DNA from 3 places in the Shewanella sp. SM101 genome. Region 2 is predicted to be linked to each of the others. Evidence: predicted binding sites of a transcription regulator. Region 2 holds the regulator's gene; each other region holds the start of a gene.
The links. The regulator MetJ, encoded in region 2, represses methionine synthesis genes. The targets are predictions, from matches to a motif close to TAGACGTCTAGACGTCTA.
Positions count from the first base shown of each region.

Region 1: the regulator MetJ is predicted to act here: its motif matches at 2,500-2,517, upstream of serA (phosphoglycerate dehydrogenase).
Region 3: the regulator MetJ is predicted to act here: its motif matches at 2,474-2,491, upstream of metE (5-methyltetrahydropteroyltriglutamate--homocysteine S-methyltransferase).

Region 1 covers NZ_JAKKRH010000009.1:19,076-23,574, reverse strand. Annotated here, with positions in the region: gene L5M38_RS06715 (curlin) at 1-608, shown strand, start outside; gene L5M38_RS06710 (helix-turn-helix transcriptional regulator) at 783-1,448, opposite strand; gene L5M38_RS06705 (DUF2238 domain-containing protein) at 1,843-2,451, opposite strand; gene serA (phosphoglycerate dehydrogenase) at 2,606-3,835, shown strand; gene ygfZ (tRNA-modifying protein YgfZ) at 3,997-4,499, shown strand, end outside.
Region 2 covers NZ_JAKKRH010000056.1:9,600-14,098, reverse strand. Annotated here, with positions in the region: gene L5M38_RS21105 (bifunctional aspartate kinase/homoserine dehydrogenase II) at 1-323, opposite strand, end outside; gene metB (cystathionine gamma-synthase) at 335-1,498, opposite strand; gene metJ (met regulon transcriptional regulator MetJ) at 1,710-2,024, shown strand; gene L5M38_RS21090 (sulfite exporter TauE/SafE family protein) at 2,159-2,902, shown strand; gene nrfD (NrfD/PsrC family molybdoenzyme membrane anchor subunit) at 3,009-3,956, opposite strand; gene L5M38_RS21080 (4Fe-4S dicluster domain-containing protein) at 3,959-4,499, opposite strand, start outside.
Region 3 covers NZ_JAKKRH010000026.1:35,934-40,432, reverse strand. Annotated here, with positions in the region: gene metE (5-methyltetrahydropteroyltriglutamate--homocysteine S-methyltransferase) at 94-2,364, opposite strand; gene L5M38_RS14995 (LysR family transcriptional regulator) at 2,564-3,469, shown strand; gene L5M38_RS14990 (HDOD domain-containing protein) at 3,549-4,277, opposite strand.

The sequences.
Region 1 (4,499 bases), on a different contig from region 2:
CTCAAAAAGGCGATGTCAACGGTGCAGAGTTCCAAGTATGGGGCGATAGCAACGATGTTGACTTGAAACAAAAAGGCGATGCGAACTTCGCAACCTTTGGTGCATACGGTACAGATAATGACTTCGATTTATCCTCTAAAGGCGATAACAACGAAATCATTGCCTTCGCTGATGGTGAAGATAACAGTATTGAAGTTAGCCAAGAAGGCGATGAGAACTTTGCTTATGTAGATGCCGTGGGTAGCGATAACGAAGTTGATGTTGAGCAAGATGGCGCTGAGAACGAAACATTGATTTCTGTTGCTGGCAACAACAATGCCGATGTCAGCGCACTTCAAAGTGGCGATCTTAACGTTATTGACCTGATTATTGAAGGTGATGAAAACACCGCGCAAATTACTCAATCAGGTAACGGTAACTGGGTAGGCGGCGATAGCGACACTTCATTTGCTTCAAATTCATTTGGCGTTAGCGGTGACAATAACAGCCTGTCAATCACTCAAACGGGTAATGACAACTTAGTGTTAGGTTCTCAAGCGGGCACTAACAACAGCATCAACGTGAACCAATCAGGCAATATGAACGTTGCCACTGTAGTGCAATACTAGTCAATACTGTTAAACCACCACAGCTAAACTCTTTGGTGGTGGTTTATAAAAAGGGTGTTAAACAAAAAGCGGGAATGTTTAAATAAACATTCCCGCTTTTCTATGTTGATATGCTAGTAATCATTAACATTAACCACTCACAGCGAAAAGCTAACGACCAATATCTTTAACTGACTAACTGCACAGCTCAAAGTGAGTTTGATAGGTTTGCGCCCAACGTAAAAGCTCAACCCGATTACGAGACTGGGTCTTGCGGAAAATAGAAGAAATATGCGCCTTCACTGTATGTTCGCTGATACATAACCTATGAGCGATTTCTTTATTCCTCGCACCACTCGATACGAATTGAATGATAGTGCGTTCACGGGATGTCAGCATCTGCAGCATAGCCACAGTATCAGAGGGCATTTCATTATTACCTTCTAACTTTTGTACGACACGGCGGAACATTTTGCTTAGCAAAGTTCTATCGTACCAAAGTTCCTCTGCCACCATTTTACGTAAACCCGTTAACATCAGATCCATACGTTGATCGGCAAATAAAATACCTCGAATGCCGAGTAACATTGCAGATTCTTGGTCTAAGGAGTCTCGCTCAACTTGATACAGCGCCACAGGAAAATGTGACACTAATCGCGAAGCTAACAGAGGTATCCCTTTGTTATCTAATGCTGAACCTTTTTGGGTGATCAGATAAAAACTACGGCGACTCTTGTCTAAATCCAGTTCAGCCGCATGCTTTACTATACGCGTTTTCAAACCTATGGATTCAGCGAGTAACGCTAAATGACATGGCGCGGCCATTTGGTGTAAAAAAACCAATTCATTAATTGTGCTCAATGACTCTCCTCCCTGAAAAGTATTCTCTATTGCAAAATGGTATGTTTGACTCGTCTTTTTAGTTAGATTTTTCAACATTCCATTAACCTAGTTAATTCTGACTAGTTAACGATTGAAAAACATCACCCAAATGTACTATTCCCTGTTTAATGCTAGTAGGTTCGACTAACTCACCACAATAAAATGGAATAACAGTCAAAAATACCGTTTTACTTGGCCAACGCCCAGCACCTAATACTTTCCAACTATGACGTTATCAATCCAAAGTTGCAACACAAAGAAAACACAATAACAACACTAAAGTATGACAACTCAATGTCATCACACTCACACCATATATTTCAGAGAAGAAAGTCTTACAACTCGAACAGAGAGCATCACCCACTTTTAGCCGCTAAATCCTCTGCTTGAGTCTCGCGATTTGTTTATCTTGAAAACGAGACAGTAAAGCTAACGCGACAATTGCACCAATGAGGGCAAGAAACATGTCAGATTGGGTATCCCATACATAGCCTTGAGTACCTAAAAAGGCTTCAGCCCCTTCGCCAGTTGCCACGGCAACCCACCATTCGATCAGTTCATAAAACGCCGAAAAAGCGAGCACAAAACAAGTGGCAAGAAACGCGCACCAAGCCCCAGGTTTGACAGCTTGATTACGCAACATAATTTCACGGGCGAGCATGGCTGGGATAAAACCTTGCGCAAAATGACCTACTTTATCGTAATTATTACGTTCTGAACCCATCCAATCGGCAATCATGTCGAATAACGGCACTTCAGCGTAAGTATAATGAGCGCCTACAAACAACACACAGCAGTGTATTAAGACGAGAAAATACACTAAAGGTGTCAGTGGAAAACGTTTGCGAGTAAAGAATAAAATCGGTACAGCAATCAATGCAGGCAAGGCTTCGAGCCACCACGTGAAAGGATCTGCGGGTTTTATCGCCGACCACACCAAAACTGAGAGGTAAATACCGCACCATGCGATTTTGTTATTCAATGTTTCTTCCTCTTATGCGATATTGTTCTAAATTTAGAATATTAACTTTAGCCATCTAGCCCTCCACACTGAGCAAAAAAAGTGCTACTTTGGTGGGTGAAGGTTGTGAGCATATCATAAGAAACATTTCTATTAATTAGAGGGTACCCATATCATGGCGAAACATTCGCTGGACAAGGATAAGATCAAGATCCTGCTGTTGGAAGGCGTCCACCAATCTGCGGTCGATGTATTTGAACGTGCGGGATACACCAATATCGAATACCACAAAGCTTCCTTAAGCGATGAAGCCTTACTTGAGTCCATTAAAGATGCGCATTTTGTCGGACTTCGTTCGCGTACCCAATTAACTGCTGAGGTGCTGAAACGTGCCGAGAAGTTAATCGCGATAGGATGTTTCTGTATTGGAACCAACCAAGTTGACCTTGCCACCGCCGAATCCCTTGGTATCCCAGTATTTAACGCTCCCTTCTCAAACACGCGCAGTGTTGCAGAACTCGTAATTGGCGAAATCATTATGTTGATGCGGGGTATCCCTGAGCGTAACGCCATCGCCCACCGTGGCGGCTGGATGAAAACCGCCGCTGGCAGCTACGAAGTGCGCGGAAAAACCTTAGGCGTAATCGGTTACGGTCATATCGGTACTCAGCTTGGTATTCTGGCTGAGACGCTGGGCATGCGCGTGGTGTTCTTCGATATCGAAGACAAGCTGCCGCTAGGCAATGCACAACAAATTCATTCAATGGAACAATTGCTGGCGCAAGCTGACGTAGTGAGCTTACACGTACCTGAAACCCCACAAACCAAAGACATGATAGGCGCAGCTGAATTTGCGGCGATGAAAAAGGGCAGCATCTTTATCAACGCATCACGCGGCACTGTAGTCGATATCGAGGCCTTAACAGTCGCACTCAAAGAGCGCCACCTTGCGGGCGCGGCGATTGATGTGTTCCCAGTTGAACCACAATCGAATGACGATGAATTTATCAGTCCCCTACGCGGTTTAGACAATGTTCTACTCACGCCGCATGTCGGCGGTAGCACGGCCGAAGCACAAGAAAACATTGGTATCGAAGTCGCAGGTAAGCTCGCTAAATACTCAGACAACGGCTCAACCGTTTCTGCAGTTAACTTCCCTGAAGTGTCATTACCAACGCATAAAGGCACCTCGCGCTTGCTGCATATTCACCAAAACCGTCCGGGCGTGTTGATCAAGATCAACCAAGCCTTCTCGGAAAAAGGCATCAACATCGCCGCCCAATATTTGCAGACCACCGCAGAAATTGGTTATGTCGTGATGGAAGTCGACACAACTCAAGCGGAAGAAGCCTTAGTTGAACTCAAAGCCATTGAAGGTACATTGCGTACCCGCGTGCTGTTTTAAACTTTAAACTTTAAACTCCACTCGCTTTAAGCCTATCGACTAAAGCACACATATTAAGGCGCACAGATCATTCACAGATATGTGCGCCTTATGCTTTTGAGCCAACTGGAATTCCGTTACAATCTAGCCTCTCACATCGTCTTCATTTTCAGGATCTCGCTATGACTATTTCAGTTTCTACGCCCCATTGGGATCTGGACGCTACCTTGCCTCCACTTATGCTTGCCAACTTATCTCATTTGGGCCTCATCAAAGTCGTTGGAGAACAAGGCCGCAGTTTTATCCATGGCCAAGTGACCACAGACATCAGCTCATTGGCCACGGATCAATGGCGCTGGGGCGCCCATTGCGATCCTAAAGGTAAAATGCTGGCAAGTTTCAGAACCTTTGCCATTCAAGATGCACTCTTTATGTTGATGCCAAAGGATGCCATCGAAGTCGATTTACCCCAGTTACAAAAATATGCCGTGTTTAGTAAAGCCACCCTAAGCAATGCATCCGCTGAATGGACTCTGCTCGGGGTTGCCGGTGAACAGGCAAGCCAATTCGTGAACAAACATTTTGGTGACATTCAGCAAGAGCTCACACTCATTGAAAACGGTGCGATTTTAAAAGACGCTGAACGTTTTATTTTAGTATTAACACCAGATGCCGCAGCGGCTTT
Region 2 (4,499 bases):
TCATCTAAGGACAACAAGCTGATGAGTTGCGCTTTATCCGTGGCCAAACGCTCACGCAGATCGCGGGCTTGTTCATTCGACAACAACTGCTCAATCAACCCCTGTTGGTAGCTGATCAGCACTTGTAATTCTTCTTGCCATAGCTGACCCGCATCACGCAGCGCTAATAATTTATACAGGAAATTCGTGCTTTTACCTGCCGCAGAGACCACCACGAGATCATCACTATGACCGTGGGTTAACAGGATATGGGCGACTCGGCGATAACAATCGGCATCCGCTAAACTGGAGCCACCAAATTTATGTAAGTGACAACGTGCCATCTATTATTCCTCTACTGACAAGCCGCAACGGCGGCTAATCCTGCTTGAATATCTGCAACTAAATCGGCGGCATCTTCAATACCCACCGATAGCCGCAATAGGGTGTCCTTAATACCAGCCTCGAAGCGCGCCTGCGGCTCCATGGCTCTGTGGGTCATAGTGGCGGGCACTGCCACTAAACTTTCGACGCCACCTAAACTTTCCGCCACGCTAAATAAGCTGAGAGCACCTAAAAAGGCCACGACTTCGGCCTCGCCGCCTTTGAGCTCAAAACTCAGCATAGCGCCAAAGCCCTGTTGTTGCTTGGCCGCAATGGCGTGACCAGGGTGATCCGCAAGACCGGGATAATAGACTTTGCTCACCACAGGGCTTTGCGTTAATACCTCAATAATACGCTGGGCATTGGTTTGATGCTCGCGAATACGCACCGCTAAGGTACGTAGGCCGCGCAGGGTCAGATAACTGTCGAAGGCCGACCCCGTTAAGCCTAGAGTGTTCGACCACCAATGTAAGCTTTCGCCGATTTGCACGTCTTTGGCGACCACAGCGCCGCCAACAACATCGCTGTGACCATTGATATATTTAGTGGTGGAATGGATAACGATATCCGCGCCTAACAATAGGGGTTGTTGCAATATCGGCGATAAAAAGGTGTTATCGACCACCACCAGCGCGCCGACCTCATGGCTCGCCTTAGCAATGGCTTCGATATCCACCACACGCAATAACGGGTTCGATGGGGTTTCGAGCCACACCATCTTAGGATTCTGGGCAATGGCGGTGGCTAACGCTTGGCTGTCGGTTTGGTCGACCACAATGAGCTTAAACTGGCCTTTCTTCGCCAAGTTGGTAAATAAACGGTAAGAACCGCCATAGCAATCATGGGGCACAACTAATAGGTCATCGGGGCCGAGCAAAGTAGTCACTAAGGTGATGGCCGCCATGCCAGTGCACGTCACTATGCCAGTGGCGCCCTTTTCTAATTGCGCTAATGCTTCGCCTAAAATGCAGCGCGTTGGGTTGCCTGAACGACTGTAATCGAATTCGCGGGGATTTTTATGACCATCGAAAGCGTAATTAGTCGACAAATAAATCGGTGGCACAACTGCACCATATTGAGTATCGCTTTCGATACCCTGACGCACTGCCAGTGTGGCTAATTGACGCTCTGCCATGGGGGACTCCTAAATTCGGTAGACTGATAGAGATGTCTGGACGTCTAAATGTACCTAAGCCCAACGCCATCGTCAATAGGCGTGAAGACGTTTAGACGTCTGAACATAAAGAAATCTGTTTGCAATCACAAAGAAATAGTAGCAATAATTTGACTGTTCTTTGTAAGGGTTTAAAATCTGCCCCGAATTTAGCGTTATAACAGGTGAGTCAATGACTGAATGGAATGGGGAATACATCAGCCCCTATGCTGAACATGGCAAGAAGAATGAACAAGTAAAAAAAATTACTGTGTCTATTCCGCTCAAAGTGCTTAAGGTCCTCACGGACGAACGTACTCGTCGTCAGGTCAATAATTTGCGTCACGCCACCAACAGCGAGCTGTTGTGTGAGGCATTTTTGCACGCCTACACTGGCCAGCCATTGCCCAACGATGAAGATCTGTCAAAAGATAATCCAGACAGCATTCCCGCCGAAGCCAAGTTGTTGATGGATCAAATGGGAATAGAGTGGGAAGACATGGAATAGCGACTCGTCGCTTTCAAAGTCATATCACAGTGCTCATCAATAGGGATCGTTAACGATCCCTTTTTGTTTATACCCAAGCGACTTCAAACTTTCAATTTCACCATCTTGAGTTGGTTTGGGATATAGGAAATCCTATGTTTTCTATGATAGATCCACAGACACTCGCCTTAGCCTCGCTGGTCGTGTTTCTGGGCGCATTAACCCAAAGTCTGATTGGGTTTGGGCTTGCGGTTGTCGCCAGTCCTTTGCTGTATATCGTCGATCCACAACTTGTACCTGCGCCTGTTATTGCTATGGGTTTCTCCATCGCCCTGCTGACCTTAGTGCGTGAGCGCGGTCACTTAGAATTCAATGGCTTGCAATATGCGCTCATAGGCCGCGTGCCCGGTGGTTTTATCGGCGCGAGTTTATTACTGTTTGCGCCTCAACCCATACTCGGTTTATCCATCGCCGCTATTGTGACTGTCGCAGTGATCCTCAGCCTGTATAAATTCAGCCTGCCAGTGAATAAGAAAACCCTCTTCGGTGCGGGCGTGGTTTCAGGGATCTTCGGCAATATCGCCGCGATTGGTGGCCCGCCGATGGCGATTTTGTTGGCAGGCAAAGATGCCTCGCAGTTTCGTGCTGCCCTGTCGGCCTTCTTCATTTTTAGCTCCATGATTGCACTGATTATTTTAGCAATCACTGGCTTATTAGAATTAAAACATCTGTGGCTGTCGTTGATGCTGCTCCCCTCAGTGATTTTAGGTTACTTAGTCGCAGGGCGATTGGTGGGCCGTGTCGATAAAGAGAAGACAAAGATGGCGACGTTAGTCCTGTGCAGTATCAGCGCCTTAGTGCTAACGGTGAAGTCGGTTATCGAGTTATTACCCCAATAAGCGTCCTGCTTGTACTGGCAAACCTTCTCAAGATTCAAACAATAAAAAAGCACTGACATTGCCAGTGCTTTTTCTTTATCTATCAATATGTAAAGCTAGATTACACTCAGCTTAAATAGCTTTGCCCTGCGTACACAATAAAGTGTCTTAAGGCGAGTACGCCCGTTAAGCTCGCACAAGCCACCATGATCATCGCGCCCTTAGTGTGGCGAGTCGCGGCGGGTAGCAGCATAAACAGCAATGGAATACCAAAACCTATACCGACAACGCCTATCCAGAACACGCTTGCCCATAGCCCAGAAGTTAACGATGCTAAGGCCGCAGCCGCCGCGCCGCCCTTGAAGTACAAGGCGCAGAACAGCATGAACAGGAACAGGATTTCAATCGCCATCACAGGCAATTCTAAACCGTGCATCTTCACTAAGGTTTTGTCGTGGCTGTCAGTCTTAAACATCAGCAACGCCAGTACCGCATTTGCCGCAGCGCCCGCGGATAGACCTGACACTAAAAACAGCGCAGGCAGTACCGCAGTGTTGAGCATAGGATAGGCATTCATCGCCGAAATTAAGAAGCCAGTGTAAGCCCCTACGCCAATGGCGAGGACAAACAACAATACTTCAATCAGCTTTCGAAATGGCATAAGTAACTTAGCGATAGGTGTTAGGAAACCCAACCCCCATTTTGGTAAGTCATCCCGCAGCACAATAATGGCGTACGCAAAAGCTAAGGGAGAATACGCCAGCAGCGCCAGTACCCCGATTGCCATCACAGACTGGAAGTTATAGTGAATTAAGATCAACCAGAAATGGAATGGTTTGGTTAAGTCAAACACTAAGCAAGCTAGACCTAAGCTAATTGCTACAGGCCCAATAATGGCTGCCGCCTTAAGAATGCTGCTTTCAGCTCCCGCGCTGTGTTCCTTATTCGCCCAGCGTAAACCAATGCCAATCAATAAACTGCCCGCGGATAACCCCGCCATAAACAGGTAAACGGCGATGACCCAGTGCCAAGTGACAGGATCATATTGCGCCATGTCGCCCCAAGTATTGTTCATAATCAAATCCCCCCTCTTTTGGTAGGAACGCGATATACCCTAGGTTTAGTGCCCAAATGGGTTTTATCTTGGTAAGTGATTTTAGTGTTGAGCATGATGGCCACTTCACTCTGCGGATCATTAGCATCGCCAAACACTAAGGCATCGGTTGGACACACTGTCACACACGCTGGCTCTTCGCCCCGTACTAAACGACTGTCTTTACAGAAGTTACACTTATCCGCCGCCTTGGTTTCTGGGTTCATAAAGCGCACTTTATAGGGGCACGCTGCCACACAGTACATACAGCCAACACACTTCTCGGTATGGATAGAGATAATGCCATCTTCACCCACATAGGCCGCACCCGTTGGGCACACCTTAACGCAAGGTGCATCTTCACATTGCTGGCAAGATACCCTGTGATATTTGAAATGCAGATTGGGCATCTCACCAAAGGGACCTTCCACACGCACTTGCAGACGAGTTACGCCTTCGGGTACGCCATTTTCACTGCGACACGCCACGTTACAAGCTTGGCAGCCGATGCACTTATTCTCGTCG
Region 3 (4,499 bases), on a different contig from region 2:
AGTCGGCAAGCAATAAACAACAACGGATGCATAAGCATCCGCTGTTACTAACTCAATAAACTCAGTAAAAAAATATTTCACTCAAGCATAATATTAACCAAGGCGGTGACGTAGTTCTCGCGTGGCATCGACCATGTTTTTCAGTGCGGGTTCGACTTCATCCCAAGTACGGGTTTTTAGGCCACAATCTGGGTTGACCCACAGCTGACGTACGGGCACTTTTTGCGCCGCTTTCTCGATTAAGTGCACCATGGCCTCCACACTTGGGGTGTTTGGCGAATGAATGTCATACACTCCTGGGCCAATTTCATTTGGATATTCAAAATCTTCGAAGGCATTGAGTAACTCCATCCGTGAACGCGAAGTCTCGATGGTGATCACATCGGCATCCATGGCGGCAATCGCGGCAATCGTGTCGTTAAACTCGCTGTAACACATGTGAGTATGGATTTGAGTCTCATCAGTCACGCCAGCAGCGCTGAGTTTAAAGGCATTCACCGCCCAATCTAAATAGGTTTGCCACTCACTTTGTTTCAATGGCAGACCTTCACGGAAGGCGGGCTCATCAATTTGTATAATGCCAATACCTGCATTTTGTAAATCCACCACTTCATCACGGATCGCCAGCGCCAGCTGAGTCGCAATCACATCGCGGCCGATATCTTCACGGGCGAATGACCAATGCAGAATCGTCACCGGGCCAGTCAGCATGCCTTTTACAGGCTTGTCGGTGAGACTTTGGGCAAACTCGGCCCAATCGACCGTCATCGCCTTTGGACGACTGACATCACCATAGATCAACGGCGGCTTAACACAGCGTGAGCCATAACTTTGCACCCAACCATTTTTGGTAAAGCCAACGCCCGCAAGCTGCTCACCAAAGTATTCCACCATATCGTTGCGCTCGGCCTCACCATGAACCAGTACATCGATACCGAGTTTAAGCTGGCGGTCGATAGTATCGCGGGTGACTTGTTGTAATTGCTCTGTATATTGTGCATCACTCAGATCGCCCTTGCGCCAACGACTGCGTAGTCCACGGATTGCAGGTGTTTGTGGGAAGGAGCCAATGGTGGTGGTCGGCAACAGAGGTAAACGGTATTTCTGCTGCTGCACTGCTTGGCGTACGTTGAAATCACTGACGCGCTCATAATCGGCAGATGTCAACGCGGCAACGCGGGCAATCACTTGACTGTCGGCGGCCTGCGCTTTCGCCTCGCGGCGCGCCAAACTGGTTTGCACAATCTCTTTTGCCGCGATAGATTCAGGTGCCAGTAGCAATTGGCGCACATTGGCCAGTTCAAGTAATTTTTGCTTCGCAAACGCGAGTTGTTGACGCAGCGCGGGCTCAAGCGTGGCTTCCACATCTAAATCCACAGGGCTGTGCTGGAGTGAGCAAGAAGTACCGATCCACAAGCGATCTCCGAGATCACGGGCAACCGCGCCTATGCGTTCGGCAATCAAATCCGCCTCTGCCGCCCACACGTTGCGACCATTGACCACACCCACCGACAAAATTTGATCTCGACCAAGCGCATGGGCAAAGACTGCCAATTGATCCGGCGCTGTGACTAAATCGACATGCAACCCCGCGACCGGCAAGGCCGATACCAGCGCTTGATGGTGTGCGATACCGCCGTAATAACTGGTAAGAAGGATCTTCACCTTTGCAGTGCTGAGGGCTTGATACGCCTCAGTGATCGCCGCTTGCCATTTGCCATCTAACTCCAATGCGAGAATGGGCTCATCGAGCTGTACCCATTGCACACCCTGAGCAGCAAAACGCGCCAAAATGTCAGCATAAGCAGTTAATAAATTGGGTAATAAGCTTAACTTATCAAACTCTTGGCCCACGGTTTTAGCTAGGTACAAGTAGCTAACAGGGCCGAGTAGCACAGGTTTTGCTTTATAACCTAAGGACTGCGCTTCGCTGACTTCATCAAAGAACTGCTCATAGGCAATCGAAAACTCTTGGTTTTGGCTGAGCTCAGGTACCAGATAGTGATAGTTAGTATTGAAATACTTGGTCATTTCAGAGGCTGGCGCATCTTGGCCCGTTGGCGCTCTGCCGCGGGCAACACGGAATAAAGTATCGAGATCGATTGTCCCTTCACCACGATGACGCTCAGGAATGGCATTTAAAGTCGCGCTTAAGGTCAGCACTTGATCATAAAAGGCAAAATCACCTACGGGAACTTGCTCAATGCCCGCAGCAGCTTGCCACTGCCAATGGGTGCGGCGAAGTTCACTCGCCACTTCACGTAATTCCACCTGAGTGCTCTCACCACGCCAGTATTTTTCTAAGGCAAATTTCAATTCACGACGACGCCCAATACGGGGAAACCCAAGACTATTTAATTGCATACTCTATCTTCCTTTATTTGAGATAAGCCATATTCGGCACTTACACCCACCAGATTGTTTTCTCTTGGCACTTTTCAGCACTTCAGCCTGATAAATAACAATGGGCGTCTGGACGTCTAGAAGTTTATTGTGTTAGTCTCTATTCCAGCAACCGAATTGATTTCAAGCACAACATGAGCGAAATTCACTTGGAGTGAACATGATCGAACTAAGACACCTGCGAACCTTAATGGCCCTGAAAGAAAGCGGCAGTTTGGCGGGCGCAGCCAAAAAACGTTTTGTCACTCAATCCGCCCTCTCCCACCAGATTAAGGAGTTGGAGCAAAGGATTAACTCGCCCATTTTTGTGCGTAAGAGTAAGCCACTGTCATTCACCCAAGAAGGTGCACGCCTGTTGCATCTGGCCGAAGAGATTTTGCCTAAGGTGTTAGAAACCGAGACAGATTTGAAGAATGGGCTGGAAACCGAAACCAATCAGTTGCGTGTCGGCATTGAGTGCCATAGCTGTTTTCGCTGGTTAATGCCTGTAATGGAGCAATTTAGGCAAGATCATCCAACTGCCGAGTTAGACTTGTCGAGCCGTCATCTGTTCGACTCGCTCAATGCCTTAGAAATGGGTGAACTGGATATTGTCTTAACCTCAGATCCTGTGCCTGGGCATTCACTCGCCTACCAGCATTTGTTTGATTTTGAAGTGAAGTTAGTGGTTGCTAAGGATCATCCTTTAGCGAAAGAAGCCTATGTCACCCCTAAGCAATTAGCACACTTGCCTATTATCAGTTATCCAGTGCCGTTGACACGTTTAGATATTTATCGCCACTTTTTAGAACCTGCGGGCATAGAGGCAGGCGAGCAAAAAACCTGTGATTTAACCATGATGTTATTGCAACGCATCGCCTGTAAAGACGGCATAGCCGCACTGCCAAGCTGGTCGATTAATGAAGGACATGGACTGAGTCTCGCTACGGTAAAACTCGGCCAAGAAGGTCTAAAACGACCGCTATTTGGTGCCTATCGCCGCCACAGTGCTAACTCTGCATTGATCCAAAATTGGTTACAACTGGTGGCGAGGGAAGGTTTATCCCGCCAGCAGAAGACGAATTAATGCTGGTGACATAGAGTAAAAAGCCTGCGAATGCAGGCTTGTTTATTGAGTCAAATGACTATTTCATAGCATCGACAAATTACAGCGGATTCATCAACAATCCACGCATAGACAAGACACGGCGCAGTATCAACCCAGATGAATTAGGATTACGGGTCTGACGCAAATTATGGGCGATCATAAATTCTTGACGCAGATCCTGATCGAGATCTAACGCCTCGAACGCTTCGATGGTTAAGGTCTGTTGTTGATTATCAATCAATGACTTAATCACACTTAAAGGAAATGACTGTTCGGCATTAGCATTTAAATAGGCAAATGCGGTCAGTGCGATAATTTGGCCGAACACACTGAACAGAGCTAAGGTTTGTACTTCGTCAGCATCAACCTCCACTCCTTCCATATCCGCTAAGCTATCTACCGCATCCGTTGCAATATCTTCAGTCAACTTCCAATAACCTTGGACCAACTTTTTATAGGGCTGTGGCAGTTCATCGAGACGTTCTTTTAAATAGAACGTAAAGGCGTAGCGATAGATATTAACTTGACCTAAGCGGATCAAAGCTTCTTTCAACGAGCGAGTTTTGTGATTTTCCACTACAGCAGCCTGTGCGGAATTACTGCGCATAAGCATGTGCGCTGCCAATGCGGGATCGCTCGAGATAATGTCAATCACATTACGAATGTCGCCTTCAGCAAGAATCGCTTTTTTGAGTGGAATTAAAATCCCTCGCCGGCCAATCACTTGCTCTTCATTCGCTATGATAGCTCTAACTTGAGTAAAAACCTGTTGCTCAAGATCAGTCATAAGACACTTTGCACCTGTTTATTAACAATAAGATGATTCGGTTACCGTTCACATCATACCCAAAATTTAAAGAATTTCAGCCACAAACAGCAGAGTAATAGATAAATTATTCCTGTTTAGTTATTGCTGCCCGCTAACCACTAAAGATAACGACAATTTAGTCACTCTACTGAAACGATATTCAAGACTATACCTATTTCAAAATTTATTCCTTGAACAGAG